One region of the Paenibacillus sp. MZ03-122A genome, then DNA from elsewhere that is predicted to be linked to it. Evidence: predicted binding sites of a transcription regulator. Region 1 holds the regulator's gene; each other region holds the start of a gene.
What was found. The regulator Rex, encoded in region 1, represses fermentation and respiration genes when NADH is low (regulators of the CRP and FNR family bind a similar motif). The targets are predictions, from matches to a motif close to TTGTGAAATATTTCACAA.
Positions count from the first base shown of each region.

Region 2: a site for Rex is predicted at 7,760-7,777, ahead of adhE (bifunctional acetaldehyde-CoA/alcohol dehydrogenase). Genes of this name have one in related genera too.
Region 3: a site for Rex is predicted at 8,816-8,833, ahead of NLX74_RS21050 (phosphoketolase family protein). Genes of this name have one in related genera too.

Region 1 covers NZ_JANAVI010000003.1:243,806-254,634, reverse strand. The annotation lists gene asnS (asparagine--tRNA ligase) at 1-205, opposite strand, end outside; gene NLX74_RS08380 (acetate/propionate family kinase) at 338-1,534, opposite strand; gene NLX74_RS08375 (3-hydroxyacyl-CoA dehydrogenase family protein) at 1,531-2,403, opposite strand; gene NLX74_RS08370 (AAA family ATPase) at 2,540-4,042, opposite strand; gene NLX74_RS08365 (hypothetical protein) at 4,035-4,568, opposite strand; gene NLX74_RS08360 (cell wall elongation regulator TseB-like domain-containing protein) at 5,109-5,633, opposite strand; gene NLX74_RS08355 (amidohydrolase) at 5,671-6,972, opposite strand; gene NLX74_RS08350 (redox-sensing transcriptional repressor Rex) at 6,959-7,612, opposite strand; gene dinG (ATP-dependent DNA helicase DinG) at 7,657-10,524, opposite strand; gene NLX74_RS08340 (tetratricopeptide repeat protein) at 10,680-10,829, opposite strand, start outside.
Region 2 covers NZ_JANAVI010000003.1:80,366-91,194, forward strand. The annotation lists gene NLX74_RS07485 (AraC family transcriptional regulator) at 1-345, opposite strand, end outside; partial or broken gene NLX74_RS07490 (Gfo/Idh/MocA family protein) at 512-805, shown strand; gene NLX74_RS07495 (hypothetical protein) at 808-978, shown strand; gene NLX74_RS07500 (sugar phosphate isomerase/epimerase family protein) at 997-1,764, shown strand; gene NLX74_RS07505 (Gfo/Idh/MocA family protein) at 1,757-2,839, shown strand; gene NLX74_RS07510 (sugar phosphate isomerase/epimerase family protein) at 2,917-3,885, shown strand; gene NLX74_RS07515 (ThuA domain-containing protein) at 3,906-4,637, shown strand; gene NLX74_RS07520 (winged helix-turn-helix transcriptional regulator) at 4,884-5,228, shown strand; partial or broken gene NLX74_RS07525 (DODA-type extradiol aromatic ring-opening family dioxygenase) at 5,970-6,738, shown strand; gene NLX74_RS07530 (Crp/Fnr family transcriptional regulator) at 6,878-7,594, opposite strand; gene adhE (bifunctional acetaldehyde-CoA/alcohol dehydrogenase) at 7,853-10,465, shown strand; gene pflB (formate C-acetyltransferase) at 10,794-10,829, shown strand, end outside.
Region 3 covers NZ_JANAVI010000013.1:34,608-45,436, forward strand. The annotation lists gene NLX74_RS21020 (alpha-L-arabinofuranosidase C-terminal domain-containing protein) at 1-1,150, opposite strand, end outside; gene NLX74_RS21025 (SPFH domain-containing protein) at 1,410-2,396, opposite strand; gene NLX74_RS21030 (TPM domain-containing protein) at 2,538-3,332, opposite strand; gene NLX74_RS21035 (TFIIB-type zinc ribbon-containing protein) at 3,329-4,363, opposite strand; gene NLX74_RS21040 (PspA/IM30 family protein) at 4,390-5,010, opposite strand; gene NLX74_RS21045 (aldo/keto reductase) at 5,193-6,035, opposite strand; gene NLX74_RS21050 (phosphoketolase family protein) at 6,313-8,697, opposite strand; gene NLX74_RS21055 (GntR family transcriptional regulator) at 8,992-9,714, opposite strand; gene NLX74_RS21060 (glycosyltransferase family 2 protein) at 10,069-10,829, shown strand, end outside.

The sequences.
Region 1 (10,829 bases):
TCTCTTGAGTCAAGGATTTCGCGTCATTCCAAATATCCTCGGACACTTCGCTTTTCACGATAACCCCTTGAATATACCCGCTACCATCGCGCAGTTGCAGGAACTGAATTTTACCACTAGATCGTTTATTGTTCACCCAAGCGCCGATTGTAACCGTTTCCCCTACATGGCGGCCCACTTGGGCAATCGTACTTTTATTCGTCATGACCGTCTCTCTCCTCTTAACCGAAAATCAAACAGCCCTTCCCCCTGGGTCAGGCTGTTTGCTCTCGCTGTTTGGTGCATGCGGAAATCAAACGTAAGTCCGCATGCATAAAGTTTATACTTTCGAACCGAACTACTGAACCAGACGGAACGTGTCGCGGGCAATAACCAGTTCTTCGTTCGTTGGAATGATCAGTACTTCTACCTTTGAATTTGCAGTTGTAATCCGGCGAGGCTCGCCAGAACGAATAGCATTCAACGATTCATCCAGCTCGATACCGAGGAATGTCAATTGCTCCAACACTCTCTTACGCAGAACGATGGAGTTCTCGCCTACACCTGCTGTAAATGCAATTACGTCTACCCCGTTCATTGCGGCAGCATACGATCCAATGTATTTGCGCAGACGGTATTCATACATTTCGAATGCCAATGTAGAATTAGCTTCGCCTTTTTCCATACCTTCTGTGATTTCACGCATGTCACTGCTGATACCGGAAATAGCTAAAAGTCCACTATGCTTGTTCAGCATGGAATTGACTTCATTGACAGTCAATTCTTCTTTGTTCATGACATAAGGTACGATTGCTGGGTCCAAATCACCACTACGAGTACCCATCATAAGACCTTCCAGTGGAGTCATACCCATGGAAGTATCAACAGACAAACCGCCTTGAACTGCTGTTACACTACCACCATTACCGATATGACAAGTGATAATCTTCAGGTCTTCCAAAGGACGACCAAGGAATTTGGCAGCTTCCTTACTTACAAAATCATGGGAAGTGCCGTGGGCACCGTAACGACGAACCTTATACTTATTGTACAACACTCTTGGAATGGCGTACATATAAGCTTTTTCAGGCATGGTTTGATGGAACGAGGTATCAAATACCACAACCTGCGGTACATCTGGCATATTCAATTCAGCCGCTTTAATCCCCATCATGGAAGCAGGGTTATGCAGTGGTGCCAAGTCAAACAAGCGGCGGATTTCACTCTTCGCTTCAGGCGTTACAACTGCAGACTGTTTGAAGATTTCGCCTCCATGAACCACACGGTGGCCTACAGCCTGAATTTCACTAGTACTGGAGATTACACCATGTTCAGCATCTGTGAGTGCGTTCAGCACTTTACGGATGGCTGTAGTATGTTCCAAAATTTCGCTAACTTCGGTGTATTCTTCTTTATTGGTTGGCTTATGCGTAAGAATGGAGGAATCCATACCGATGCGCTCTACCAATCCTTTTGCCAGAACGGACTCGTCCGTCATATCATATAATTGGTATTTCAGGGAAGAACTCCCTGCATTGATTACGAGAATTTTCATATCCGGTCACCATCCTTGTCGTACTTAAAGAAGCCTTCGCCCGATTTCACGCCCAGATTACCTGCACGCACCATTTTCTTCAGAACGATGGACGGACGATATTTCAATTCGCCGAATTCACGGAACATACGCTCCAGAGCAGCCAAAACGGAATCTAGACCAAAGCGGTCAGCCATTTCCAAAGGACCGCTTTGGAAGTTATAGCCGATTCGCATAGCGTCATCGATATCTTCAGCGGAAGCCACGCCCTCTTGAAGTACATGGGCCGCTTCGTTAATCAGCAGACAGATAATCCGGCTTGTTACGAATCCAGGAGATTCATAAATCATGACTCCTTTTTTCTCCACTATTTCTTCCACGAACATTTTAGTGTGTTCAAATGTATCGTCCGAAGTTTTCAAACCACGAATAATTTCTACAAGATCAATACGGGATACAGGATAAATAAAGTGCATACCAATAACACGCTCAGGATACTTGGTCGAGCTAGCAAGCTCGGTCAGGCTCAGCGTGGATGTATTACTTGCAAGAATAATATTGCTTGGACACACATAGTCTAGCTCTTGGAACACTGCTTTCTTCTCGTCCAGATTCTCTGTAATAGTCTCAATGACCATATCGCAGCTGCCGAGCTCCGCCAAATGGATTACTTTTTGAATACGGGATAAGATCAATTTTTTCTCAGCTTGAGTAATTGCCCACTTTTCCAGTTGTTTGTCCAGACTCGTTTCAATCATATTGTAGGCGTAGTCTAGTTTCTCTGGTGTCTGCTCTACCAGCAGCACATCGATTCCTTTGGACGCGAGCATTTCAGAAATCCCCTGTCCCATGGTGCCGCCGCCGATGACGCCGATTTTTTTAAATTGCATGATTCTTTACTCCACCCTTTCCTGGTCACTCTCATATATTGTATCCTTCTTTGTCGAAAAATACATGTTTATGTCCCAATAGATAATAATATCTTAGCACGGACTAAAAGTAAAAAAAAATAACCAGCATAAAAAATTATGCTGGTAATAAAGCATTTTCACTAAATTGACATCTAAATTGGTCTCCAGACAGAGTTTCTTCCTTCATCAGGATGTCAAGTGAGTTGTCGAACACAGGACGATGCTTTTCCAGCAACTCCAAAGTTCGGGTGTGCAGGTCAGCCATAATCTCGCCATTTTCCCGCATAAGTTCTTCTTTGGTTACCATTTCCATGTTAATAATGCCAAGTGAAGTCAAACCGGAAGTCATCATCGTATGGACGATGTTCAGCGCCTGCTCAAAATCATTACTTGAGCCGGTACTGCGACCGCCATAGTACATTTCTTCCGCTGTAGCCCCTGCGAGCGAGATCATGATCTGCTCCTCCAGGAACTGCTTGGTGTATAAATAATGCTCTTGCTGTGGATTGTGGCGCACATAGCCAAGCGCTTTCCCACGTGGGCTAAGTGCTACCTGGCTTACGCTACCAGGACGAACAATTTCGGCCATAATAGCATGTCCCAGTTCATGAATCGCTACACGTTTTTTCTCTTCCAACGTCGATTCTCGATCTGTCTTTTCACCCATCATTACTTTGTCAATTGCCATCGACAGATGCTTCTGCGCAATCATTTTCTGATCCTGTCTCATCGCATAGATTGCCGCTTCATTCATCACGCTCTCCAGCTGTGCGCCGGAAAACCCGTAAGATTCCTCAGCAATTTTGTCCAGATTCGCATCTTCCTGAATCGGTTTGTTTTTGGCATGAATTTTAAGAATATGAAGACGGCCCTTCTTGTCAGGCAAATCCACTTGAATATGACGGTCAAAACGCCCTGGACGCGTTAAGGCACTGTCCAGCATTTCTTTACGGTTTGTTGCTGCAATGATCAAAATCCGCGGAGTGTCTGCCGAATAAATGCCATCCATTTCTGTCAGCAACTGATTTAAAGTCTGATCATATTCTCGTTGCTGCCCACCCTCACGTTTACCACCAATTACGTCGATCTCGTCAATAAAAACAATCGCATTTTCCTTCTTTTCCTTGGCTGCACGAGTACGTGCCTCCCGAAACAACTCACGGACACGACCCGCGCCAACACCAACGTACATTTCAACAAATTCACTACCTGAGGCTGCAACAAATACAGAATTAGTATAGTGTGCGGCTGCTTTCGCCATCAGTGTTTTCCCTGTTCCCGGAGGACCTGTGAGCAGAACACCTTTTAATGGACGGATACCAAACTTGGAAATTTCATCATGTCGATTCAAAAAGTCCAGGGCCTCACGCAGCTCCTGCTTAGCGCTTTCCTGCCCACCGATTTCCTCAAAAGTCAGTTTGTCCGGACCATTTTTTTTGCGTTTACGTTCTTGCCCAGCACCTACGGCCAAGCCACCACGTGCATGCATGAGCATTAACAAGCCGCTGAGCATCACGCCAGCAACTAGAAGAGGGATAATATTCACCCCAATAAAAACGAGAAATATAATAGTCACCGGCACTATGCCGATTAATGTTTCCTTGATCCATCTAGGCATTAGGCCATACCCCCATTTGCTGAGATTGACGTGGCAAAACGATAAACTTGGTCGCTTTCCCTTCGCTGAGTCGGATATAGACATTGTTCGAATCCATGTCGGTATCAGCTTTGATACCCGTCTTTTTCTTTTTCATCTGCTCAACTGTAGATGAAATTTGAGTATACTTTTTATTTTCCATCGCTTCGGCTACAGGAAACATAGCCTCAGACCACCATTGATTCAGTGCTGAATTGGAACGATCTTCAATATCCAGCTTAATGGTACGGCTGCCAATGATGGTTTGTCCTTTTTGCTTAACCACATCGACTAATCCGGCCACATCCGCCTGCGGTTTGAGATCTAGTTTCAATACAACCTGATCCTGTTTAATATCTATTTGAGCGCTTGTCACGCCTGGATATTGAGAAACCAGTTTTTCCAGAGGGCTTTGCATTGTAACCTGACGGTAAATGAACCATCCCCCAAATAGCAGCAAAGCTGCCAAAACTGCCGCCACAACGATAGGAACTGCACGCAATTTCAAACAACATCCTCCTCTCAAAATGTAAAACCCAGAAGAAACGGGACGAATGTCAACAAACAACCAAATTGCATGATCTTACAGCGATCAGCAATTTTTTTTCTATCATTTTTGTCTATCACTTATAAAATATAGTATATCATAACGTATATCTAATATCGAAGGCAATGTGTGGAGGAGTTGTGATGAGGCAAAATCTTTGGTTAAGGTGGAGGCGAGACGCTGAGCGTAGGATTTGATCTTACGATCGCTGTTGCCACCCGATTTTTCTCGATTATATTCTTACGGAGAAAATCCGGCGGCAAAGGCGAACGCTCCGCTTCTCCAGATTCAAATCCTCCACTCCGTACTGCCCGCCATAAAGATGAATTTGCCCTAGGAGAGAAGATGGATAGGTAAAGATGCTTCACTGGCTTTCAGCCCACTTTACGGCATAGCAAGACTAAAAGACGTAAATACGAATTTCATCGCATTTACGTCTTTTTCTTAAGCTTTCAATTATTTACTAGTCATTTATTCCACATCTGCTAATCCTCAACCAGCTCAGTTATTGGGCAAAGTATACTTTACACCCGTCGCCACCCCATCTGAGAAACGATAAAAGGTGTAGTAATGATGACTTCCATCATCGTAAAACAACTGCCACACATATTCGCCATTGAACACACTCGGCTGAAGCCTTACAATTTTTGCACCTGGAAGCTGCTGCTGAATTATTGACGTCATTTTTTGCTCATCGACTCCGTTCTTCAGCAACTCGGTGTGAACACCGCTATTATCTGCGGCAGGTACGTTAGGTTGTCCCTCCACTTTTTGAAAAGGAACCCACACCATTATATTTTCATTCTGTGCATTTTTCCCTTGAACCACCCAATATACCTGATCCCACACAGACTTCCATGTTTGAGTCGTGCTAACCAGACCACCTGATTGCTTGGCCTTAATGATAGCGGCATTTTTCTCAGCCACCTGGTCTTGAGTAACATAGGAATAATACCAGAAAATGCTGACCAGGATCAGTATTACGGCCAAAATGGCGACCGCTATCCACTTTTTCTTATTTTTCAAACCCGTGCTTCCTCTCTAAGGGGATGTGACACCTGAATTAGCGCGACAGCAGCCCTTCAAAGGCGGCTTGTGCCTCATGTTTGATGCGTTCCTCGTCCATAGTCAGGCATTCGCCGTTTTTCACAACCTGACGACCGTCTACCCATACGTGAACCACGTCTTTGGCGCTTGCTGAGTATACCGCATGGGAAATAAGATCTGTACGCGGCAAGAAATGTGCCTGATTCAGATCCAGCGCGATAAAGTCAGCCTTGTTGCCTGCTGCCAACGCTCCTACTTCTTTTAAACCAATTGACTTTGCACCGTATTCTGTTGCCAGACGCAGCGCTTCACTCGCAGGAACTGCTGTAGGGTCACCAGATACACCCTTGTGAATAAGTGCTGCCAGACGCATTTCCTCGAACATATCCAGGTTATTATTACTGGCAGGACCATCCGTTCCGAGAGAAACGGTAACCCCTGCACGCAGCAATTCAGGCACTCTTGCCACACCACTTGCCAGCTTCAAGTTGCTACCTGGGTTGTGCGAAACCGCTACACCACGTTCAGCCAGTAAAGCTATTTCTTCGTCGTTCAAATGAACGCCATGGGCAACAAGCGAGGGACGGGAGAAAAAGCCAAGCTTATCCAAGTGTGCAACTGGACGCAAACCGTAGTCTCGTACGTTTTGCTCCACTTCGGCGATCGTCTCAGACATGTGTGTATGCAGTGGCAAATCCAGATCATGCGCAGCTTGTACGAATTTTTCAATAAACGCAGGTGGACAGGTGTATGGCGCATGCGGTGACATCATCGTTGTAATACGCCCGTCTGCTTTACCATGCCAGTTACGCGCAAAAGTCACGGCCTCAGCCAGCTTGATTCGCTGTTCTTCCTCCGAACATAGTCCAATTGCTCCACGCATCAGACTTGCACGAATACCTGACTCTTCAGCTACACGAGCCACCTCATCCATATGATCGTACATGTCCAGGAAGGTCGTTGTACCACCTTTCAGCATTTCCAGCACAGACAACGACGTACCCCAGTACACGTCCGTAGATGTAAACTTGGCTTCCATAGGCCACATTTTTTCCTGAAGCCATACTTGAAGTGCCAAGTCATCTCCATGCCCACGCAGCAGAGACATCGCCGCATGACCATGAGTATTAATCAGACCAGGTAAAAACAAAAGCCCCTTACCATCGATCGCTTCCGTCTCTTCCTCACCCGAAGGCAAAGTCTCGCCAATGTAAGTAATGCGGCTATCTTCCACAATCATAAAACCATGGATTACCCCAGATTCTGGTCCATTTACGGCAAAAGAGCCGTTTTTAATCATCCATTTATTCACTGTCATATTGTGTTTCTTCCTTTCCGTCCTCCAAATAATAAGCGAGGCTAAGCAAATCAGTTGTAAAGTCTGTGGCATGAATCCGAATGTTGGCCGGTGCCTTGAGAGTAGTCGGTGCAAAGTTAAGGATCGCTCCAATTCCGCTCTCAATAAGCCTGTCAGCCACGTGCTGTGCTTCAAAATCAGGTACGGTAATAATCCCGATTCGAATGTTTTTTTCTTTCACAGTCGCTTCCAGTTCATGCATCGGTTGCACGACCAATGTATTGATCTTGGTCCCTACCTTATCCGGAAACGCATCAAATACCGCTACAATCTTCATATTGTCTTTTAAATAAGCGTTATAATTCGAAAGAGCTTGCCCCAGATTACCCGCTCCGACCAATACTACATTAATTTGCTGATCGATTTTCAGGATATGGCGTATTTTCTCAATTAGATAAGAAACATCATAACCGATACCCTTCCGACCAAAATCTCCAAAATAGGCGAGATCTTTACGGATTTGGGCCGGGTTCAAATCTAGCCTCTGTCCCAACTCTTGAGAAGAGACCGTAGCCACCTCCCGTTTGTGAAGTGCATTCAGATAACGTAAATATACGGGTAACCTCCGTACGACAGCCTCTGAAATTTTATCTGATTTCATACTTGCTCCCCCTAATTGTAACGAACATACTTAGTGTCCGTCCGTTATGCCTCGGTCTCCGGGGCGGATTGGAGCCATTCGGCGATGCGGGGCACCATTTGCTCCGATGGCATATGCTCCATTTTTGGTCCCGGTAACGAGTACAAAAAGTGCTTTCCGTAATAGGATTCGATCACACGCGTATCGTAAACGATAACGACCCCGTGGTCGCTCGCTGTACGAACCAACCGACCAAATCCCTGTTTGAAGCGAATAACCGCTTGTGGTACAGACAGCTTCATAAATGGATTCTTCTTCTGCTGCTGGAGCAGCTCGCTTTTTGCCTCCAGCAACGGGTGATTCGGCGGTTGAAATGGCAAGCGAACAATGGCTAGACAAGTCAGAGCCTTCCCCGGAATATCGACGCCTTCCCAGAAGCTGCTGGTTCCCAGCAATACAGAAGCTTTGGCTTCCTGAAAACGGCGGGTTAGCTTGCTGCGACTCCCACTGTCCACACCTTGTCCCAGCACAGTAATTTCGCTGGATGCTAAGGCCTCTTTAAGCGGCTCATACACTTGCCGGAGCATCCGATAGGAAGTAAACAGAACGAGCATTCTCCCCCGCGTCGCCTGAGCAGTCGCTCCTAGAGAGCTAACGAGCATATCTACAAAGTGTGCATCTCCTACACTGCCCTTCACGCTTGGGAAATCCCGTGGAATGACCAGCAGCACCTGATCCCTGTAATTAAAGGGTGACGGGAGCTGCGAAGTCATCAGCCGCTCTTGATCTGCGGCCTCCTGCAAGCCGAGCTGATCGATCATGTACTGAAACGACTTATCTACCGATAAGGTAGCAGACGTCAGAATAATGCTTCTTTTTTTGTCAAAAAACATTTCTTTCAACTGGCGGCTCACATCGACGGGCACCGCATAAAATTGTAATGATTTACTGCGGAATTGCCCACTCGCTTCGAGCCAGTATACGGTTGTTTCATCATCGAGTCGCATAAAAAAGCGCAAATTTTCTCGAATCCCCGCCAGATCCTTGAGCAGACCCGTGATATCTGTAATAAGGCTATCCGCCGCATAATCGTCATGTTCTTCCTTGACGTCCAGCATCAGCTTGTCGCCCTTGCGCAAAATTTCACTCATCGTTACATATAGCTGATTTTCCAAAGCCCCCGCCTGATCCCACTTTGCAGGCTTGGCTGAAGGTTTGAGACGGGAAGAAAACTGTCCTGTTTCACCCGGTGTCGCATCGCTTCGCTCTGGCAACATGCCAAACAGTTTGTCGCTTAGCAGGTCCCAAGTTTCCTTAACCTCTAACACGAGCGGATACATCTGATCGATGGTTGAGGCCCAATGCGTCGACTTCTCGTGCCCCGATTTCGCCAACTGTTGACGAAGTGAAGGCAATTGTCCATTCTTGCTGTCTTTGAACAGTCGTGTCAGTGTATGCACGAGTGTGAAATATTTCATATGCATACCTAGGTGCTTACCAGCTACTTCCTCCAGGTGATGGGCTTCATCAATCACCAGATGTTCATAGCTCGGCAACAACTGGTGACTAGCTTTGACGTCTGTAAACAACTTAGAGTGATTCGTAATAACGACATCCGCTATCCCTGCTTCATGGCGTGCACGATGATAATAGCATTTGCGGAACCATGGGCAAGAGCGACCAAGACAGGACTCTGAATCACTCGCCACCGTTTCCCAGAAATCTCCACCACGGTTGCTCAGATTCAGTTCCTCATCATCACCGGTTTCTGTTAGCGTCAACCAGACGATCATCTGAGCAGCTGTAATTAAATCTTCCTTCGGTGTCGCGAAGTCTCTTCTGTTTATTTTATGTTCAAACTTACGCAGACACAAATAATGTCCCCGACCCTTGAAAATAGCAGCCCGGAACGGAAACGGAATCACCTTGGTCAGCATCGGAATGTCGCGCTCGCGTAATTGCTCCTGCAGGTTGATCGTATGTGTACTTACCATAACTCGCTGTCCTTTTTTCACACTGTGATACAGCGATGGGAGCAAATAGCCGAGGGACTTCCCTGTTCCTGTACCTGCTTCGATCAGTAGGTGCTTGTCTTCACTCAGTGCCTGATTTACACCCTCAATCATCTGTATCTGCGCCTCGCGCTCCTCATATTGGCTCAAGGATGAACGCAAATTGTCCCGCACATCATCCATGTACTCCTCAAAGGAAACACCTGACAGTGGATTCGGGTCATCTTCTCTACGCGGAGCAGCTAGCTCCGTCCAATCTTCCACTTTTAGCGCAAGCTGACGAAAAAACTGATGTCCCTCCAGATCCTGAATAGGATCAAGCTCTTTCTCTTCACGCACCCCATCAAGAAACCATCCAAGGTCACTGTCTTCCTCTGCAAACAAATCGCTAAGCCGCTGTATCGTTATCAAAGGTAATGCTTGAAGCTCACCCAGACACTTTAAAAAAACCTCAGCCGTAGCCAACGCGTCGCTGTCTGCTTGGTGAGGGCGATCATGCGCCAGCCCAAACTCAGAAGACACAAAACCCAACTGATAAGAAGAAAGCGATGGAAACATAATTTTCAGAAAATCCATTGTATCCAAGATTCTTCCGCTAAACGGTAAATATCCGCACCGATCCAGAGCGTTTTGCAAAAAATTAAAATCAAACGCCACATTATGACCGACCAGTACAACATCGTCCAGCATAGGCACGAGCTCCATCATCATTTCTTCAAGAGCAGGAGCATCCTTGACGTCATCGTCTGTAATTCCGGTCAATCCGGTGATAAAAGGGGGAATAGATCTGCCAGGGTTTACATAAGAGCCGTAAACACGGGAAATGCTGTTATCATGATCTATAATTGCAAGTCCGACTTGAATGATGTCATCCGCGGACTGGGTGCCTGTCGTTTCAAAATCCAATACCGCAAATTTCATTCGGGCTAATCCTTTCTTATGACACTTACAAAAATAATAACTCTGTATATTAGCATAGCAGAAGATCGCCTGTTTGGAAATTAAGACAGCCAAAAAAGACGATGCACACGCCGCCTGAGAGGTGGGCATGCATCGTCTTGCTCGGTGTCTGACAACTACATCCACGTCATCATGGAGCTGTCGTATCGAAGCTTTTCGGTACCGGACAGACAGGCTTCCATATTGTGCAGCGGCTCGGGTAACGCAGGATCGAACTGATGTGCGAGAGCAAAACATTTTTGCGCCTCCTCTACGTCAGCCTGCTT
Region 2 (10,829 bases), 160 kb from region 1:
TGTGAGCTGAACCTTAATTCTGTTGGGTCGTTTATGATGGTTCCACCACTCATCTACCCAGGAACCACCGAAAAAAATGTGATAATCTCCACTTTCCACGACCTGCTCTCCCATGGGGTTCAACTCACTATGAATATCCAGTTCATAAGGCTCGGTAGGATTGAATAGCAGTAGGTCACCCGCCTCAATCCGTGTCATTTCCCCGTTAATGCGGGCCTGGCAGCGTCCATCTGTTTGCAAACGGAATAAATAATTTTTGATCCCATCAGGCTGGTTCGAATAAAAGGGCTTTCGATGGAAAGAATAGCCTGCGGTAAGAACCTGACAAGGCTCGACGATAGACATGATGATGACTCCTTTGGGCATATGGCTGTTTCAAATATTGACCAGATTGTTCATGTTTTAATCATATTATTCATTTTAAACGAAACAGAAATAGAATACTATGTGAACTGTAAAGCTTACATGTTAGATGAGAAAGTACATGTTGGAGGCCAAGGAGTGTGACGACGTGGAACGAATGAAGGCCGGGATTATCGGATGCGGTACTATTAGCTCGGTATATCTTGAAAATCTCCAAAAGAGCCCACTTATTGAAGTGGTGGCCGTCGCTGATTTACAGGATGAGAGGGCCAAGGAGAGGGCCGATGAATTCAACATTGTAAACGTATACAAAGTGGATGAATTGCTTCGTCAGCCTGAGATTGAGCTTGTATTTAATCTGACCGTGCCTGGCAGCCATGCACGGACAGATGTGGCGAAACTAGAGGCAGGCAAGCATGTGTACAGTGAAAAGCCTTTGGCGCATTGAAATTCACGGACCATCGTGCCAATGCTGAACTGGCCTACCATGTGTTAGAAGCCATGCATGCTTTTCAGCGCTCACCATTGGATGGCAATCACATTACGATGGAAAGTACGTTCAAACCGGACGAGGATTTGTATTATGGAACAGATATAATGGAAAATCCATCCTAATTAAAGAGGTGAAGGGGAATGGCTAAAGTAGGATTGCAATTGTACACAGTAAGGGAAGAGCTTGAACAGGATTTTGAAGGTACATTGCGCAAGGTAGCTGAGCTTGGCTATAAAGGGGTAGAATTTCATACCTTTTTCGGACGCAATGCCAAGGATGTCAGAGCGCTTTTGGATGAGCTGAATCTGGAAGTTGTCGGAACTCATATACAATATTCTCGTTTGCTGGATCATTTGGATGAGGAGATTGCATACCACAAAGAATTAGGAAATAAATACCTAATCGTTCCTTATTTAACCGAAGAACAGCGACAGTGGGATGAACTTTTTGCTAATTTGGATCGTATTGGTGAAAAAGTGAAAGAACAGGGCTTGATACTGGCTTATCATAATCATGATTTTGAATTGACAGAAAAAATCAATGATCGCCCGGTATTCGATGCTTTATATGATGCGGTTTCCGATGATTTGTTACAGGTCGAAATGGATACTTGTTGGGTATACTATGGGGGCTATGATCCAGTGGAATACATCGGACGTTATAATGGACGCCTGCCTATCATTCACTTAAAGGATATGGCACGTGACGAGCAACAAAAAGCAGTGACTGTAGAGCTTGGCAAAGGTGAAGTGCAGCTTCAGGCCATTACAGACGCCGCTATTCAGGCAGGTGTGGATTGGATCGTCGTAGAACAGGATTTCTGCTCAAACCCTCCAATCGAAAGCATTGAAACCAGTATTAAGTGGCTCCAACAATACGCAGCTCAGGGAGGAAATATTCATGTCTAAAACACTCAAAATCGGGATTATTGGTTGTGGAGGAATTGCCAACGGCAAACACTTGCCGAGTCTTGCCAAGCAGAAACGTGCAGAAATCGTCGCATTCTGTGACATCATTCAGGAGCGCGCTGAAGAGGCAGCAGAAAAGTTTGGAGTTGAAGACTCGCAAGTTTATAGCGATTACCGTAAGCTGTTAGAAAATAAAGACATTGAAGTCGTACATGTATGTACACCCAACGACTCGCACTCGGAAATTACCGTAGCGGCGCTTGAGGCAGGTAAGCATGTGCTGTGTGAAAAACCGATGGCTAAAACTGCAGAGCAGGCACGGGAAATGCTCGATGCGGCCAACCGTACAGGTAAGAAGCTGTCTATTGCGTATCAAAACCGTTATCGTGATGATAGTTTGTATCTGAAGCAATTGGTCGAACAAGGAGAGCTTGGAGACATTTATCTGGGCAAAGCCATTGCTCTACGCCGTCGCGCGGTTCCGACTTGGGGAGTATTCTTGGATGAAGAGAAGCAGGGCGGTGGCCCCCTTATTGATATTGGCACGCATGCACTCGACCTGACACTCTGGCTGATGGATAATTACAAGCCTAAAAGCGTACTAGGTTCAACCTTCCATAAGCTAGGGGATCGTAAAGATGCAGCAAATGCCTTTGGACCTTGGAATCCTGAGGAATTTAAGGTAGAGGACTCAGCTTTTGGTTTTATTACGATGCAAAATGGAGCTACGATTGTACTAGAGTCCAGCTGGGCATTGAACGTTGTAGAATTTGGCGAAGCGAAGACGCTGTTATGCGGTACCGAAGGCGGAGCCGATATGCAGGATGGATTGCGCATTAACGGGGAAAAGAACAGCCGCTTGTTTGATACGAAAATAGATCTGGATGCAGGCGGTGTTGCCTTTTACTCTGGAGAAACGGAAAATGAAGCAGACCGCGAAGCCCGTTTGTGGATCGAATCTATTCTGGACGACAAAGAACCTCTTGTGAAGCCGGAACAGGCACTGGTTGTTACTGAAATTTTGGAAGCTATCTATGAATCGGCTCGTACGGGGAAAGCTGTCTATTTTGACTAAGCCCGTAATTATCCCGAATAGACCATCATTATAATGAAAGCAGCTTTATTCACATATGATACAGGGAGGGATTTCTTTTGAAACTTGGAGTATTTATGGTGTTGTTTGGCGGACGTTCGCTGGAGGAGGCGCTGGATTATGTGGCTTCTCAAGGATTGGATGCTGTAGAAATCGGTACAGGCGGCAACCCTGGGGATAAGCATTGTAAGCCGGATGAGTTGCTGGAGAATGATACAGCGCTCAAAAATTTCAAAAAGGCAGTAGAGTCCCGCGGACTAACGATTAGTGCGCTTAGCTGTCACGGCAATCCTCTCCATCCGCAAAAGCATTTGGCCCAGGCTGATCATGATACGTTTCTTAAAACCGTTCGATTGGCAGAAAAGCTGGAAGTTCCAGTTGTGAACACTTTCTCTGGCTGTCCGGGTGATCACGAGGATGCGAAATATCCAAACTGGCCTGTGGCTCCGTGGCCTAATGATTTTCAGGAAGTGTTGAAGTGGCAATGGGAGAATAAAATTATTCCTTACTGGACCGAGACGGGGAAATTTGCAGCAGATCATCATGTTAAAATTGGGCTGGAGCTACACGGGGGCTTCTCCGTTCATACACCAGCGACCTTGCTTCGTTTGCGTGAAGCTGCGGGAGAGGTTATTGGTGCTAATCTGGATCCGAGCCATATGTGGTGGCAGGGAATTGACCCAGTGCAGGCGGTTCAAATTTTGGGCCGAGAGGGAGCCATTCACCATTTTCATGCCAAGGATACGACGATTGATCCGATCAATGTAAATAAATATGGACTTACCGATATGCAGGAATATACGAAAATGCTAGATCGTGCTTGGCAGTTCCGAACTGTGGGCTATGGGCATGATGTAAAAACCTGGGCAGATATTATCAGTGCCCTGCGTCTGGTGGGATACGATTATGTAGTGAGTATTGAGCATGAAGATGGTCTGATGTCCGTGGAGGAAGGCTTTACTAAGGCTGTCCACAATCTTCGCCAGGTACTAATTGAAGAACCGCTGAGCGAGATGTGGTGGGTCTAACCTAATAGGGGGAAATGTTGATGATTAACGTCACCATTTGGAATGAATTTTTGAACGAAAAGTTGAATGATGAAGCCAAACAGATATATCCTGACGGGATACACAAAGCGTTGGCTGACGGCCTGGCAGGAGAGGGATTTGCCATTCGAACAGCTACTCTGCGTGATGATGCCGAGCATGGTTTGGGAGAAGATATTCTGAATTCCACAGATGTGCTGCTGTGGTGGGGGCATAAAGCCCACGATCAGGTGAGCGATGAAGTTACGGCGCGTGTTGTCAAGCGAGTGCAGGAAGGAATGGGGTTGATCGTGCTGCACTCAGGCCATTTTTCCAAGCCATTCAAAGCCCTAATGGGCACTAGCTGTGACCTGAAATGGAGGGTGGCAGGTGAACAGGAGATTATTTGGTCGGTGAATCCGTCACATCCCATTGCAGAAGGCATAGATGCCAAAATTTTGTTGAAGCAGGAAGAGATGTATGGCGAGTTCTTTGATATTCCTACGCCTGATGAACTGGTATTTGTTAGTAACTTTGAAGGCGGCGAAGTATTTAGAACCGGATGTACCTTCCGCCGAGGTAGCGGTAAGATATTCTATTTCCGCCCAGGTCATGAGACCTATCCGACTTATTACCAGCCTGATATTTTGAAAGTTATCGCCAACAGCATTCGTTGGACTTCTTCGACAAGTATTAACAAACCAATATATGGTAGAAGTGAACCTGTAAGGCCTCTCGGTGGAGTGTTGGTATAATGACAATCATCACATATAGATGAGCTGTATAATGAACAGATTGATAGGCGGAACCTCCTGGGATTCCGCCTTTTTGTATTTAATGATTTAGACATATACCTGCTGTGTTGGTTTGTTGTATAATCAGTTTTGGTCATGGCAACTTTATCGGCGCAGGTATTTAATTTAAGAAGAAAGTGTTTTCTTTCGGGATAAAGTATGCTAAAATGATATATACTAACAAAAGGAAAGCTTTATCAAACCGAAATGCAAAAGAAGGTGAAAAATTTGGAGAGTCAACCGCAATGTGCAAAAATGTGTCCGCGTTTTGAAACCGCCTTTTCATGTTTGGGCAAGCGTTGGAATGGATTAATTATTCAATCCATGATGAGCGGTCCTAAGCGGTTTAAGGATATTTCCAATCTGATTCCCACAATGAGTGACAAAATGTTATCAGAGCGGATGAAAGATTTGGAAAATGAAGGAATTCTTACACGTCATGTATATCCGGAAACTCCTGTCCGCATTGAATACGAGCTAACAACCAAAGGCCGTGCACTTCAGCCGGTTATGGAACAGATTCAATTTTGGGCTGAGGAATGGATTAGATGAGCACCAAACTAAATAAGCGTTTCTCATAGCAAAACAGCCTTTTCCTAGGAAAAAGGCTGTTTTTTTATTTTGTGTATAGGACTACTTATCCATATCACAGAAATGATGTGCATAGGTAGCACGGCTTAATAGCCTTTGACTCGCCCTGCAACTGAGAATAATGCTGCTGTTGCACGGCGGGGCACACGGGTTTGAATATCCAGCGCGGCCGAACGGAATGTACCCAGACAGGAATGGCAAAGTCTCCCTGCATAAATAGGGGAACGGCAGGACTCACAAGGATAATCAAGCTGACTGTATGTGGAGGGAAACTTGCCTGCTCTTACCCAGTCTATGAGTAATTCTATAGGTGTGCCGGTTACATCACTGAGCTGGCAGGTATGAGTAGAAGGATGCTTCCATAGATAGTTAGAACAGCGGTCTAAGAATATATTTTCTTCCTGAATACAAGTACTACACAGGTTTCTAAGGTTCTGACGAAAAACGGAACCACATTTTGGGCAATTAGAAGTATGTATCTCCATAGAAACCAGTCCTTTGTATCGAAGTGTAGTGAAATTTCAAAATTTATTAGTTACATATTACTATGACCTTATACCTATATCAATCTTTATTTATGGAATCACTGATCTAAGTGTATGTTGAAGTCTGTGTTGACATAACTCTGTTACTTATGTACTATTACTTACATAAAGTTACTTAATGAATAAAATAAATTATTGATGACAAGGGGATATTTATATGATGCCATCTTTATTTTTAGCCCACGGCTCACCGATGCTTGCTATTGAACAGACGGGCTATACTTCATTTTTAGAGCAACTGGGGAAAAGCATTCGTCCTAAAGCGGTTGTTATCTTTACTGCTCATTGGGAAGCGCAAACGTTGACGATCAGTTCGATGGATGACGTGTACGGATACCATTTATGATTTTGGTGGTTTCCCACCGGAACTGTACGCGGTGAAATATCCAGCACATGGCTCTGTCGAACTGGCCAATAAGCTGAAAAAATTATATGAACAAAAGGGTATTGACGTACAAACTGATCGGGTGAGGGGACTGGATCATGGATCCTGGACATTGTTGCATCGTATGTATCCTGAGGCAGACATTCCGGTAGTTCAGATCTCTGTAAATCCATATCTCTCGCCCAAAGAACAATATGTCATTGGTGAAGTGCTGCGTGGACTGGGAGAACAGGATATTCTGGTCATTGGCAGTGGCGTGACTGTTCATAATCTGCGTATCGTCAAATGGGGGGAAACGAAAACAGAATCTTGGGCTATAGATTTTGATGATTGGATTATTGAAAAAGTGCAAAATAGAGATATAGAGGCTTTGGATCACTATGAAAGTGAAGCACCGTATGCTCGTCAGGCCGTACCAAGAGCAGAGCACTTTGTACCGTTGTTTATTGCGATGGGGAGTGGAAATCCTGCAAACAAAGCCAAGGTCATCCATAGAAGCTATGAGATGGGGAATTTAAGTTATCTATGCTTACAGTTTTAGAAAGTTTGTTGCCAGAAGAAGGACTATTGTTAAAATGCTTCGCTACTGCTCCTGTATAAGTAGGGGAGTGGAAATAAATTAGGGAGTGTTATAAGCTATAATGGCTTATAACACTCCCTTTTACATAAATAACGATTCATTATATCCGGCAAATCTCACGAGGGCACAATTCACAATGACACACGCCTTGCAGCATTTCCAAATCCTTGACAACAATCATGCCGTTATCGTATTCTACTGCATTTTTCTTACGTAGATCACTAAGCATCCGGTTTACGCTTTCCCGAGTCGCACCGATCATATTAGATAAGTCAGTATGAGTAATTTTCTTATGAATCAGGATATGTTCGCCGTGAGGCTCACCATAGGTATTGCATAGACGGATGAGTGTTGAACATAAAGCACCTGGCTTGCCGTACATCATCAAATCGCGGAACTTAGTCTGAGTAATACGGTGATGCGAACCCATCCATTTCATAAAGTCAATCGCAAAATCACAATGCTGGCAAATAAGCAGTTCCAAATCTGTATGATCGATTACGCCAATATCACTATCTTCCAGAACCTCAGCAGAAAAGGAATGCTTAGTACCGAAAAATGGATCAGCTTGACCAACAAGATCGCCGCTTTGATACATATATAGAATAAGTTCCTTACCTTCATCCGTTGTTTTGGTTACTTTCACGCGTCCGCGCTTAATATAAAACAGCTTATCCGCTGTATCTCCTTCCCAGAACAGATGCGAGCTTTCAGGCATAACTCGATCTTTCATCATCACTTGCAACCGGTTGAAGCTGGCCTCCGAGAAGCAACAGGTGTTGCCGCGGGCTTCCATTACATTTGTAGGGTTTCTCATCGTCCATTTCCCCTTTGTATCCTATGTTTTTTATCTGCAACTTGATCAATTCAAATTCATTATATACCTGCGCAATGCGTTTTTGGGGCAAGAAGAGGGGGTAAAAGTGGCAGAATTCCAAACTTTGTGATTTAATTCACTTCATAAAATAAAATTTTAAATAGATTGTGAAAAAAATCACAATATATCTTGAAAAGCTGTGTTACGATCAGTGCGTGAACAAGAGATAGTACACGAGATAACAGGAGGATGAGGGAAATGGCTGTTAAAAACGAGGTTATCCAAAAAGAGCAAAGCGCAGAGCAGTATATTCAAACGCTGATTGACCGGGGGAACCGGGCACAGCAAGCTTTCATGAGTATGAATCAGGAACAGATTGACGAAATCGTACAAGCTATGGCACTCGCAGGGATGGATAAACACATGTACCTAGCGAAGATGGCTGTTGAAGAAACAGGACGCGGTGTGTACGAGGACAAAATCACCAAAAACATGTTTGCAACAGAATATGTCTATCATAGTATCAAAAATGAAAAAACCGTCGGTGTCATTGAGGACAATGATTTTGACAGTTTTCAAAAGATAGCAGAGCCAGTCGGCATTATCATGGGGATCACTCCAGTGACAAACCCGACTTCGACTACGATGTTCAAAGCGCTGATTGCCATTAAAACACGTAACCCAATCATTTTCGGTTTCCATCCATCTGCTCAATCGTGTAGTGCGGAAGCAGCCCGCGTCTTGCTCGAAGCAGCTGTTAAACATGGTGCTCCAGCTGATTGTATTCAATGGATTGAAGCACCTTCGATGGATAAGACCAATGTACTGATGAACCACCCTGATGTGGCGCTGATTTTGGCAACTGGTGGATCAGGCATGGTTAAGGCGGCATATAGCTGCGGTAAACCTGCTCTGGGTGTAGGCCCAGGTAACGTGCCTTGCTTTATTGAAAAAACAGCAGACATCAAGCAGGCTGTGAACGATCTCATCCTCTCTAAATCTTTCGACAACGGTATGATTTGTGCTTCCGAGCAAGCGGTTATTATCGAAGAGCCAATCTTCGAACAAGTGAAAAAATTGATGATCGCTAACGGCTGCTATTTTGTAAATAAAGAAGAAGCAGCTAAGCTCACTCAAGGAGCTATGAATGTCGAGAAATGTGCAGTGAACCCAGCAATCGTGGGGCAGTCTGCTGTGAAAATTGCTGAAATGAGTGGTATCACAGTACCAGCAGGAACTAAAATTTTGGTCGCTGAGATTGAAGGGGTAGGAACAAAATTCCCATTGTCTGCGGAAAAATTGAGTCCTGTATTGGCTTGCTATAAAGTAAAAAATGCGGAACAAGGTATTCAACGTGCTGCTGAAGTCGTGGAATTCGGGGGCATGGGCCACTCGTCCGCTATTCATTCGAACGATGAGGACGTTATCGCTCGCTTCGCAAACCGTCTGCAAACAGGACGTATCATTGTAAATGCACCTTCCACACATGGTGCGATTGGCGACATTTACAACACCAACCTTCCTTCGTTGACACTCGGTTGCGGTTCGTATGGTCGTAACTCGACTTCGTCGAACGTATCGGCAGTCAATTTGATTAATGTGAAAAGGGTGGCGAAACGGACGGTGAATATGCAATGGTTCAAAGTACCTTCCAAAATCTATTTTGAGAAAAACTCGACACAGTATCTTGCTAAAATGCCTGATATCACACGTGTAGCCATTATCACAGACCCTATGATGGTACAACTGGGATATGTAGATCGTGTTATTCATTATCTGCATCAACGCCAAACACCAGTAGCTATCGAAGTGTTCTCTGAAGTAGAGCCAGATCCATCGACAGTTACGGTAGAACGTGGTACTGAAATGATGAGACGTTTCCAACCGGATTGCATCATCGCACTGGGTGGCGGTTCCCCAATGGATGCTGCTAAAGGCATGTGGATGTTCTATGAATATCCAGATACTGATTTCAATAATTTAAAACAAAAATTCATGGATATCCGTAAACGGATTTACAAGTACCCACGTCTGGGCCAAAAAGCACAATTTGTAGCTATCCCTACAACCTCGGGTACAGGTTCCGAAGTTACATCGTTCGCAGTAATTACAGACAAAAACCTGGGCGACACGAAGTACCCACTGGCTGACTATGAGTTGACTCCTGATGTGGCAATTATTGACCCAGTGTTTGTATATTCGCTACCTAAAACAGCTGTAGCGGACACAGGTATGGATGTTCTGACACATGCTATCGAGGCTTACGTGTCCGTAATGGCTAATGACTACACAGATGGTCTGGCAATTAAAGCCATTCAATTGGTATTCCAATACCTAGAACAATCGGCTCTGACTGGTGATAAGCTGGCTCGTGAAAAAATGCATAATGCTTCTACACTTGCTGGTATGGCATTTGCTAATGCATTCTTGGGCATTAACCACAGTCTTGCACATAAATGGGGTGGACAATACCATACAGCGCATGGCCGCACGAATGCCATTTTATTGCCGCACGTCATTCGCTATAATGCGAAAAAACCGACAAAATTTGCTTCGTTCCCTAAATATTCGCACTTTGTTGCGGATGAGCGTTATGCAGAAATCGCGCGCATACTGGGACTGCCTGCACGCACCACCGAAGAAGGGGTTAACAGCTTGATCGAAGCGATCCGTAAAATGAATAAAACACTTGGTATCGAGGAATCGTTCCAACAAATCGGTTTCGATGCAAAGGATTTCGAATCACGTGTAGACTATCTGGCTGACCGCGCATTTGAAGATCAATGTACAACTGCGAATCCGAAGTTGCCGCTGGTTACTGAGTTGGCTGATGTCTATCGCAATGCCTTCTACGGACGTTTTGACCAATAATATAATAGGTACGAAGAGGCTTGTGAAAAAGCATTTTCTCGTTCAATACCGATGCAGGCTCTCTATATAGAGGGCCTGTTGGTTTGGGAAGGGAGGTGAACGGCAAGGCTAAGGATATAGGCGTGAAGCTAGGGAAAATAAAGTGACAAAAATCACTCATATTGTGATTTTTGTCACATACTACACTCTATCATTATTCTACAATAAGGGTGTAAGAAAGGTCCCGACACTGAGCGTAAGGCATCGGTGAAAAGGCCGGGCTCAAGAAATAGCTTTATCGTGAAAAAAATCACAAGTCCGGAAGACCAAACAATTTGGAGGGATTTACATGTCGGTGATTGAGAGAGAATTACAAGAGCAACAA
Region 3 (10,829 bases), on a different contig from region 1:
CATGGGAATACGTATCGAACTCGAAAGATTCGAAGGATCGATTCTGAATGAGTTCTCCATAAATCCCGCCATCTGCTGCGTTATTGATATCTTCATAGAACAAGCCGTACATCACTTCGCTGACATCCACTACTTCCTTATTTCCATGAATGGTCAGCGTGTACGGAGGTAGCTGTTCAGGAAGAACGGATACCTCAAAACTCTCTTCAATCTTACTTAAGCCCTTCGTCAATAGAGCCGTGACGGTAACCCCTTGTGCGGAGGTAATCGCCTGAATCTGGCCATTGTCAGAGAGTATACTAGGCTGGCTGGATTTCCAGGTTACTTCTACTCTTCCGCCCATCAGAACCGTTGGCAGAGTTATGTCCTTGGTTACAATCGTCGTCGGAAAGGACAAATATTTATCTCTGGCAAGCTTCACGATCTCTTCATCTGTCAACGAATCGCACATGACCTCAATGACTTCATCCGCCGTCAGGCCTGCTTTATAAATTCGAAAGTCTGAAACGGAGCCGGCAAAGTCTACATCCACTGCATGCTGGGAGCGACCGATAAAATTATTGCTGTAGTTGGACGAGTCTGTAAACGTTTCGAACCATTTACGTAGCTTGGCATAGTTGCCGCTGGAAGTTTGACTGATGGAACCGTCCGCTACTACCTCACCATTGACATATACCACCGGACCCGCACTGCTTAATGTTCCGCCTTCCGTGCCGATCACAGACAGGGCTATGTGCATCCACTCATCCCTGACAAAACCTCTTCCCGGGTCTACGGACAAATCTACCTCGGTGAAAAGAGTTCCGCGCAGATTCCGTGTCATGAACATATAGGGCCCTGTATGGGCTTTACCAAAGTCAAAGACACGTTCCCACATATCTGTGAATCTGCCGAAGTTGACCCAAGCAGTAACCGTCACACCGGTGTTATCGCTTACATCTTTGAATAGATCGGAAGGAAGCTGGATATACGATGTACCGTTGGGGCCTCCCTCAAGCGTCAAAGCTGCTCTACCGGTAGCATGGGAAATCGTAGGTGTTACTGTGCCTGAAGCAACCCCATCGTTACCTTGCCCTGAGCTATCTTTGCCGACGTTCTCTGCATCATCAAACTTGTAACGTGCAATGATTTGATCTTGGAATTTGGTCATCTTCGTTGCTCCTATACCTATAGTTTATTAATGTAATAACTAATTAGTTAATATAAATGCATACTATATAGTTATAGTACCTTATCCTGAGTACCTTTTTCAATCCAATAAATCGGATTTATGAAGAAAATACTTGAACGAACTACATAAAAAAGCAGCCATCACAGAAGATACTCTGCGACAACTGCCTTTTGGCTTACAGGATTGCTTGACCCAGTCGGAACTTTTCCGAAATAAAGAAGCTTGGTCGTAGCTATGGTTATCCGTTCAATTTTTGTCCACAATTCGGACAGAAGTTAGCTCCTTCGTTTTTTGTACCGCAATTCGGACAAAAATTGGGCTTATTACCGTCTCCAGATGGAGAGGGGGCAGCTGGTGTAGGCTGAGTCTCAGCCGAAGGCTTTGGGTTCAAATTTTTCATCATTTCATTTGCTATATTCATCCCCATCATCATACTCGCCATATCTGAGGCAGCACCACCGCCTTTTACATTACCCGATGCAATTCCGTCCGTCATCGTCACTTGTTGGTACTTTTGCAGATTACCGATCATTTCATGAGAGGCTGTCTTCGTAATCATATCTTGGATTTCTTGAGGATAATTGAAGCTCATCACATGAAAGCCAGTAATCGTCATACCATTGTCCATCACTTGCATATCCAGATCTTCTTGAATACCTTTTGAAATGTCAGAAGCATTCGCCTGCAGATTGAACATGTCCTTTCCTTCTCTGCTGATCCACTTCATCAATAACTGATCCAATACTGAAGTAATGCGTATTTTCACATCCTCAACGAGATAACTGTCCTTCACTCCAGCAATTTTATCGATGAGCGTAACATAATCGTGCACTTTAAAATTAAATGTACCATTGGCACGGATCGGCATACCGCCTGGCAGCTGGGGGGTCGGGATCAGCACTGGATTCTGCGTCCCCCATTTGACAGTAAACTCCTTCGTATTAACGAATAAGACCTCTACCCTCATGCCACTGTTAAAACCAAATTTAAACCCTTTTAATGTCGATAGAAATGGAATAATGTCAGAGTCCATGTTATACGACCCTTCATTCTCAAAAATACCCTCTATTTTGCCGTTATTTACAAAAATCGCATCTTGACCGGAGCGAATGATTAATTTACTGCCTTTTTTAATTTCACGATTACTCCACTTCCAGAAAATCATATCATCTCTAAATTCTTCCCACTCTACAACATTTGCAAATTGATTTCTGAAGAATCCCATACTGTATCCATCCTTTCAGTTCAGGATTTTGCAAAATTCGATTCCAGTCGCTCCAAAGTGCAATATATAGACGAACTAGACCATTTCGATCTATATATTGTTCATTGAAAGTCGCCTATTGGATTTTTGCAAAATCCTCAGTTAAAATGATCCTCTGCTGCCGCTATGCGAATGACCGCCGCTGGTAGTTCCGCCACCACCACCTGAGCTGCTGCTACTGCTGCTCTTTTCAATCTTCCGTTTCGTTGTCGTTGTGTGAAGGTACTGATCTCGATGCTCCAGAACTCCTGAGGCGTGCGCATCCTCGTAGGTTTGCCGATTTACCGTAACCCGACCGCCAGAATTGGAAACCATCTTGCCCACGATCATCGCTGCCAATCCAAGTGCAACCGCCAAATGAAGCCAGCCTTTAAAAAATATACTGTCTGGATTCACCCCTGGACGGATGGCCAAATATTTGTGTGCGCTTAGAATATACTTTTGAAATGCCAGCCCATAGTTGCCGTTCGTCAGATCCGGGCTAATCTCATGGCGTATTTTAGTAAGCCTGTCATCATCCAGATACCGTTCTGCCTTATAAAATCCGGCCAAGTACACCTCTCTATTTCTCATATCCATCGTTAAAATGACCGCGTTCCCATGAGATCTGTCATACCCAGGGCCATGGTCATCATAAAAGTCCTGAGTCATTTTCATAACATCCATATTGTCGGGATTGAGAGTAGTATAAATAATAATGTCCGTTTCTCTTTCCGCTCCGTATTGATTAGCCATAGTGTTCAACACATCATACTCTTCCTGATTGAGCAGACCCGCTTCATCATAAATCAATGGCTTCATTTCTGTCGTTGCTGGTTCGCCCTTCATTTCCATAGGAACTGCCAGAGAAACAGCAAAGAACAACAAGACGGCTACAATGGCTCTATGCTTTTTCAATAGAATTCCCCTCCCATCATCAGCCAAGTGATTAATCTTAATGAGAAGAGAGTAATGCCGAAAATGCCTGCAAACCAAGCTGTTACTTTGAACTTGCTGATCGGAGGCTTACCGACTACCTTGCCCGTCTGTCCGTTCATAGCAAACGTATGCTCCAATTGATTGTAGTCATAGTGTATGACCCATACCGGGAGTAGAACATAATCCGCTTGTTTTAATGTAGTATCAATTTGCTTTTCCGTATAACTCACGGACGTATACTCCGACACCGTAGAATGAATATAAGCATCAATATATTCCTTCACTTTCTCTTTAACTCGCGGGAAGAGCTCTTCTTCGTTATAACTGTACTTCTCCGCAATATAACCTGCTAGATATGGCGTTTTAAAGGGTTTTAGCTGATCGTATGGAAAAGGCTCCAATTTATCCATCAGCTCGTCGTTCATTTTCTCCGCAGCATCAATCGGAACCTTTACATAATTCAAACGGATTTTCCGATATACATCAAAATGCTTCGTTTCCGTATATTCGTAGTCTCCGCTCGTATAGGTTCTCACTTGGGTACCTTCACCTTGAACCTCAATTTTATTATGTAATTCATATAACCAGAAGGGCACATACATCCCGGTTATTCCCTTGATTCGGTCTGCCATCATGAACCGGTTCGGCGTCAGACGGCCGTTCTTGCACCATTTTTTGAAAGCAACTATGGCTTCTTCCTTACTGATCGAAAAAGGAATAACCTGCGCCGGAGCCAGCTTCCCGGTCAGTCGGTCTCCAAGAACCACGGCAGAACCACAAAAGCTGCACACCGTTGCACTCGTCTCCACTTCGGTCATAATCACTGCTCCGCAGTTATTACAATGATACTCATGAGCCTCATCTTCTGAAAAAATACGATTTATCAGAGGATCAGGAATAGATTCAATATTGTCCTCTCTTCCGCAACTATGACAGGATAACATCCCTGTCTCACCGTCAAAGACCATGCCGCTGCCGCAGTTGGGGCATTTGTATTCGATAACCGGCATCTGCTCACCTCTTCATGTAGATACTGTTATTCATCTTCTGTATTCGTACTCTTCTCGTATTGTGCAAATAAAGCATCCAGGTCGTCCTTCGTTCCTACCCGAAGCTCGGCTATAGCCATCGCTTCATCATACGCTCTGTTCACCTGCTCTTCCATAACTTCCAAAGCAGAATTCTTGCTGCCCATAGAGTTCAAGGCTTGCTGTGCTTTGGCAACCGCCATCTTCCCTTTAAGTTCAGCGTGCCGCGCTTCTAGTTGCCCCATATCGGACACCAACTTCTCCTGCATTTGTTTCATATTTACGGCGTTTGTCGAAGCTAAATCATAGGATGTTTGTAATTGTTCCAATTTCTCCGCCTGCAAACCTTTCCTCTCCAGAAACTTTCGAGCTTCCTCTTCATTACCAGCTTCCACAGACTTACTGGCATAATGCTGGAGCTTTTTGATCTCGGCTTTGCATTCATCCAGTGCTCTTTTCGTCCTTCTCTCATCAGCCAACACTGAAGCCGTCTCCGCTTTCACCTTGCCTAGATCACTGTTCAAATTCCGCATATAATCGTCAATGGTCTTCTCCGGATCTCCCACCTTATCCATTAAGGCGTTAACATTCATTTTCATAATATCCCCAAACCTTGACAAAATCCCCATGATGACCTCCTTCGAAAGGACTAGACTCCACCATATCATACATCAATTCCGGTAAAAAATGTTCATCATAGCTCTATATACTGGCCCATGAATCACTTTCGGATGTGTGTCGTTTTATTATAAAAACAAAGGGTCCAAAAACCCGCGACAGATTTTTGAACCCTTCTATTTATTGTTCCTGATTATAGTTCTTCATAGGACTTGGGGTCCTGTCCCCATATCCGTCCATCCTCACTGCTAAATGCCGAAATCATGTTCATTTCCTCTGGAGACAACTCAAAATCAAAAATATCCAGATTCTCCGTTTGGTGTTTTAAAGAAGAGGCCTTAGGGATCGGAATTGCTCCAAGTTGGATATGCCAACGTAAAATTGCTTGTGTAGTGGTTTTACCATGAGCAGCAGCAATTTTCCCAATCTCTTCATTCTCCAGCATACTGTGACCACGCCCCAAGGGGCTCCACGATTCCGTCACAATGCCCTGTTCAGCATCTTTTGCACGCTGATGTTCCTGATTAAACAATGGATGCAATTCAACTTGATTTAAGCTCGGCGCGACACCTGTTTCCCGTATTAAACGTTCATTATGCTCGGGCAGAAAATTGCAGACCCCGATGGAACGAATATAGCCCCTTTTCTTCGCCTCAATCAACGCCTGCCAGGCTTCAACATATCGATCAATTTGGGGATTCGGCCAATGGATCAGATAAAAATCATAATAGTCCAGACCTCCTCTATATAATGACTCTTCGATGGTTACAATGGCTTCTTGATAAGCATGTCGGCGACCTGGTAGTTTGGAGCAAACCAACAATTCTTCTCTGGGCACAGAGCTCTGCTGGACCGCTTTCCCAACAGCACCCTCATTTTCATAGTTGAACGCTGTGTCGATCAGACGGTAACCTGCATCAATCGCGCTGGTAATCGCCCTCACTCCGTCTGCACCCTTCAATCCAGCTGTCCCAAATCCAATGACGGGCACTTTAATGCCATCATTCAATACCTTCTCTGGAATTTGTTGGTTCATATTAACAACCTCCTTTACTATTCTCATATAACATAATACCTCTTCGAAGCTCCGGCAAAATATAGCAATCCATTTCGTTCCTTATATATGTATATACCCACTAGCTCGTAACTTCCCTACCAAGTTCTCTGTGTGCTAAATCAAAAAGCGCCTGATCCCCATTGAAATCATAGTTGAAGTCAAGGGGTCAGGCACTTGTATACCACTACCAAATCATATATTCCACTTCATGCTTGATGGCTTGGTTGTCCAACACAAAGTTGAAGTGTCTGTATTTTTATTTCAAGCCATTCCATACCCAGTTCTCTACCTCTGGCAAGTCAATACCCTCTTCGCGAATGAATTGATGATGTTTCTTAATCGTAGCATCCATTTCATCCACAATGTTGGTGTACTTCCCAGCGTCAGGTAAGTTGAGAACAGCTTCCTTCACTAAGTCAAAACGATCCATTTGATTCAATACACGCATATCAAATGGTGTCGTAATATCGCCATTCTCACGGTAACCATGTACATGCAAGTTATGATTATGACGATCAAAGAACAGATCTTTGATCAGACCTTCGTAACCATGGAAAGCGAACACAACGGGTTTATCCTTTGTGAAAAATTGATCAAACTCGGCGTCGGATAATCCACGCGGGTCTAGTTTTTGACTTCTCAATTTCAGCAAATCTACCACGTTGATGTACCGAATCTTCAAGTCAGGCAGTTTTTCATGCAAAATAGAAATTGCAGCTAAACTTTCAATCGTTGGCTCTGTACCCGCAGAAGCAATGACAAGGTCAGGCTCTCCACCTTGATCTGTACTTGCCCAGTCAATGATCTTCAACCCTTTATCCACCAATTCTTTCGCTTCATCAGCAGTAAACCATTGTGGACGTGGGTGTTTAGACGAAACAACCAAATTGATCTTTTGACGGTCGTTTAAAATGGTGTCGAAAACAGCCAACAAGGAATTGGCATCCGCTGGCAGATACTCCCGAATAAATTCTGGTTTTTTATCAGCCAAATGACCTAACAAACCTGGATCTTGGTGTGTATACCCATTATGATCCTGTTGGAACACTGTTGAAGTTGCTACGACATTCAGTGATGGGATATCTGCACGCCATCCTTGATCCGTTGCTTTACGCAGCCACTTAAAGTGCTGGGTGATCATCGAGTCAACCACACGCAGGAAGGCTTCGTAACTTGCAAAGAAACCATGGCGACCTGTTAATACATAACCTTCCAGCAATCCTTCAGCTTGGTGTTCGGATAATTGAGAATCAATTACACGACCATAGGATGATAAGAATTCATCATTAGGTTCAATAATTTGGTCCATCCATTGGCGTTTGGTTACTTCAAAAACAGGAGCCAAGCGGTTAGACATCGTTTCATCCGGTCCGAAGATTCTGAAATTACGATTTTCTTCATTTAAGACAACCACATCTTTAACGTATTTCCCTAAAACCGACATATCTTGCGCAATCACTTTACCAGGTACGGAATTATCCAGCGTATAGTTACGGAAATCCGGTAATTTCAAGTCTTTAATGAGGTTACCCGCATTCGCAACAGGGTTCATTCCCATGCGTTTATCGCCTGTAGGCAAAATTTCAGCAAGCTCAGAGTTTAAACGACCGTTTTCGTCGAACAATTCCTCTGGTCTATAGCTATTCAGCCATTCTAACAAAGCAGGTGCGTGCTGCATATTTTTTTGATCAACCGGAATTGGAACCTGATGGGCACGGAATGAATTTTCATTCGGCACGTTGTCCCATTCCTTCGGACCCGTCCAGCCTTTAGGTGAACGGAATACAATCATCGGCCAAGCCGGACGAGTAAGGTCATTATTTTCACGCGCATTCTTTTGAATAGCTTCAATCTTCTCGACAGCCGTATCCAATACTTTCGCCATTTCTGGATGCATGTGATCCGGATTTTCACCTTCAACAAAGAACGGCTCCCAACCCAAACCTTTAAAGTATGAGGTCAATTCTTCTTTCGATTGACGAGACATAATCGTTGGGTTACTAATCTTAAAACCATTCAAGTGCAAGATTGGTAGTACTGCACCATCTGTGATGGGGTTGATAAATCGGTTAGAAAACCACGAAGCGGCTAATGGGCCTGTTTCAGCTTCACCATCACCAATAACAACAGCCGAGATCAGATCAGGATTATCCAGAATGGCACCTACACCATGAGAAAGGGAGTAGCCTAATTCTCCACCTTCATGGATAGATCCAGGTGTTTCAGGAGCAGCATGTGAAGCAATACCGCCAGGGAAAGAGAATTGTTTGAACAATTTCTTCATCCCTGAGATATCTTGTGTAATTTGCGGATAGATTTCAGTGTAGCTTCCATCCAGATAAGAATTTGAAACCATAACCTGGCCGCCGTGACCAGGACCTTCAATGTAAAGCATGCTCAAATCATATTTATTAATAACACGATTTAGATGTGCATAAATAAAGTTTTGGCCCGGAATTGTGCCCCAGTGTCCAATAGGCTTAACCTTCACATCTGAATCTTTTAAAGGCTCTCTCAACAAAGGATTATCTTTTAAATACAGCTGACCTACCGAAATGTAGTTCGTTGCACGCCAATATGCATCAAGTTTTTCTAAGTATGTTTTAGATGAATAATCTGCTAACACGGGTGATAACGACATGGTGTCCACTCCCTAAGTAGTTTTGTTTGTAATTTATTTCCGGAAATTTCATCTACATGTACATCATAACGCTACGCTGATTAAATTCAACCTTTTTCACAAGTGATACGGTCCAATTTTGTGAAATTTTGAACATACTATGAAATATAAATTAAAAAGACAGTAAAAAAGCTCTTACATTAAAATATATAGAATTATAAACCAATAAAATTTGCAATAAACGAGGCAATCGCAGACTCCAATTCTTTTTTCAAAACCATAAAAAAAAGACCGGAGAATTCTCCAGTCTTATCATTAGTGAACCGATACAAAGGTGTTAAATTTCAAATATTTGTAATGAAATCGCATATGAGAAAACTCAAATGGCGTACCGTTATCTAAAAAGAACACACCTTCCATAATACCTACAGGCTCATTTTCATTTAAATGTAGCAGCTTTTGATCATTCTCTTGAGACGGTTCTGCAAAAATGGATAAAAAAGATTTGGTGACAGCCAAGTTCCGCGAGTCTTCCAAATAATTAAAAATGGACCCCTCGATAATTGTCTGATTTAAATTCTGGACAATTTTAATGGGGATATAGCCCGTTTCAATCATAAAAGGATCATCATCAAACAGACGTAAGCGAACAATTTTGTAAACAAAATCATGAGTCTCCAAGAACAAATCGCGCTGTAACTCTTCTGTTGGCGGAATGACCTCAAAACTCAATACTTTGATTTTCGGCTTTTTACCATGCATTTGAAAATTATCAGTGACTCCTAGATTAGAGCCTTCGTAGTTAAAGATAGATTCATTTCTTATGTATAATGGATTAATAAATGTCCCGGAACCTTGTTTTTTGAAAATGATTCCGACATTCTCCATTTTAGTCAGAGCACGTTTAATTGAACTACGACTAACCTGGTAAGTCTCACTAAGACTACGTTCATCTGGCAATCTCATATCTGCAAACTTTCCAGCAAAAATTTTCATCTTGAGATCGTCAATAATTTGCTTATAGACAAATTGTGTCATATAGTACTCCTCTTTCAGGTCTTCTATAACTCTATATAGTTTACCATAACTTGCCCATTTCATCTCATGTTTGTTTCTGTATGCTGAGTGGACTTTCAGCGGATAGGAAGCGCCCTCGCTTTTACTTTACATCTCTATGCATAATACCATGATTACACATACATAACACCACTGAACGTGCCTGCAAAACAGCAGAAGATACAGAACCCCCACCTTAATATCGGTAATAAGACCAAGCCTGTTTCGAACCTGGAGGGATGTTTGACTAGACCAGGCTAAAATCCTTGAATACATTGTTATTATTTATCTTGTTCAAGCGTTTTCTAATAAGAATGGTGGGGGGGGGAGATCATATTGGCTATCCGCTACAGCGTCATCATTCCAACCTATAATCGAGCCCAGCAATTGTTGCTCACACTCGCTTCATTTGAGACACAAACCTATCCAAAGCAACTATTCGAAGTCATTGTAGCTGATGACGGTTCTACAGACGGAACGAAAGAAATGGTCGGAGGCTTCAAAGCATCCTATCCTCTTATCTATGTGTCACATCAGGAACAACGCGGTCGATCTGCCGTTCGAAATTTGGGACTGCGCCGTGCAAAAGGGCTGTACATCATCTTCTGCGACGCTGACTTTGTAGTGTTACCGGAATTCATTAGGATCGTGAGCCGTTATCACCGTAAATATCCCAAGTCCGTGCTTTCAGGCATTCCTCACTCGTGGGACGATGCTTTTACCCACTATTACCCTGACTTTTCCCCTGAAGAAAAAGAACAATGTCGCAACATACTTACGCAATCCAACTTATGGAATGCTAACTATGAAGCAGCGAACAAAATTACTCCGATCATAACCCCAGAAGATATCCTTCACCAAACGGGTGCACTGTCTAAAGTAGTTAGTCCCACAAGGGTTCCTCCCAATACGCAGAAACAATTTGCCTCAACGGACGTAGCCCCCTGGATGCTGCTGGTTACTCGTTGTGTAGCCATCAGACGCAGCCACTTGATTCGTATTGGAGGTTTCAATGAACGGTTTGTGCTCTATGGACTCGAGGACTGGGACCTTGGCTATAGACTTCATCGCTTGAAAATCCCTTTTTATTGCATCAA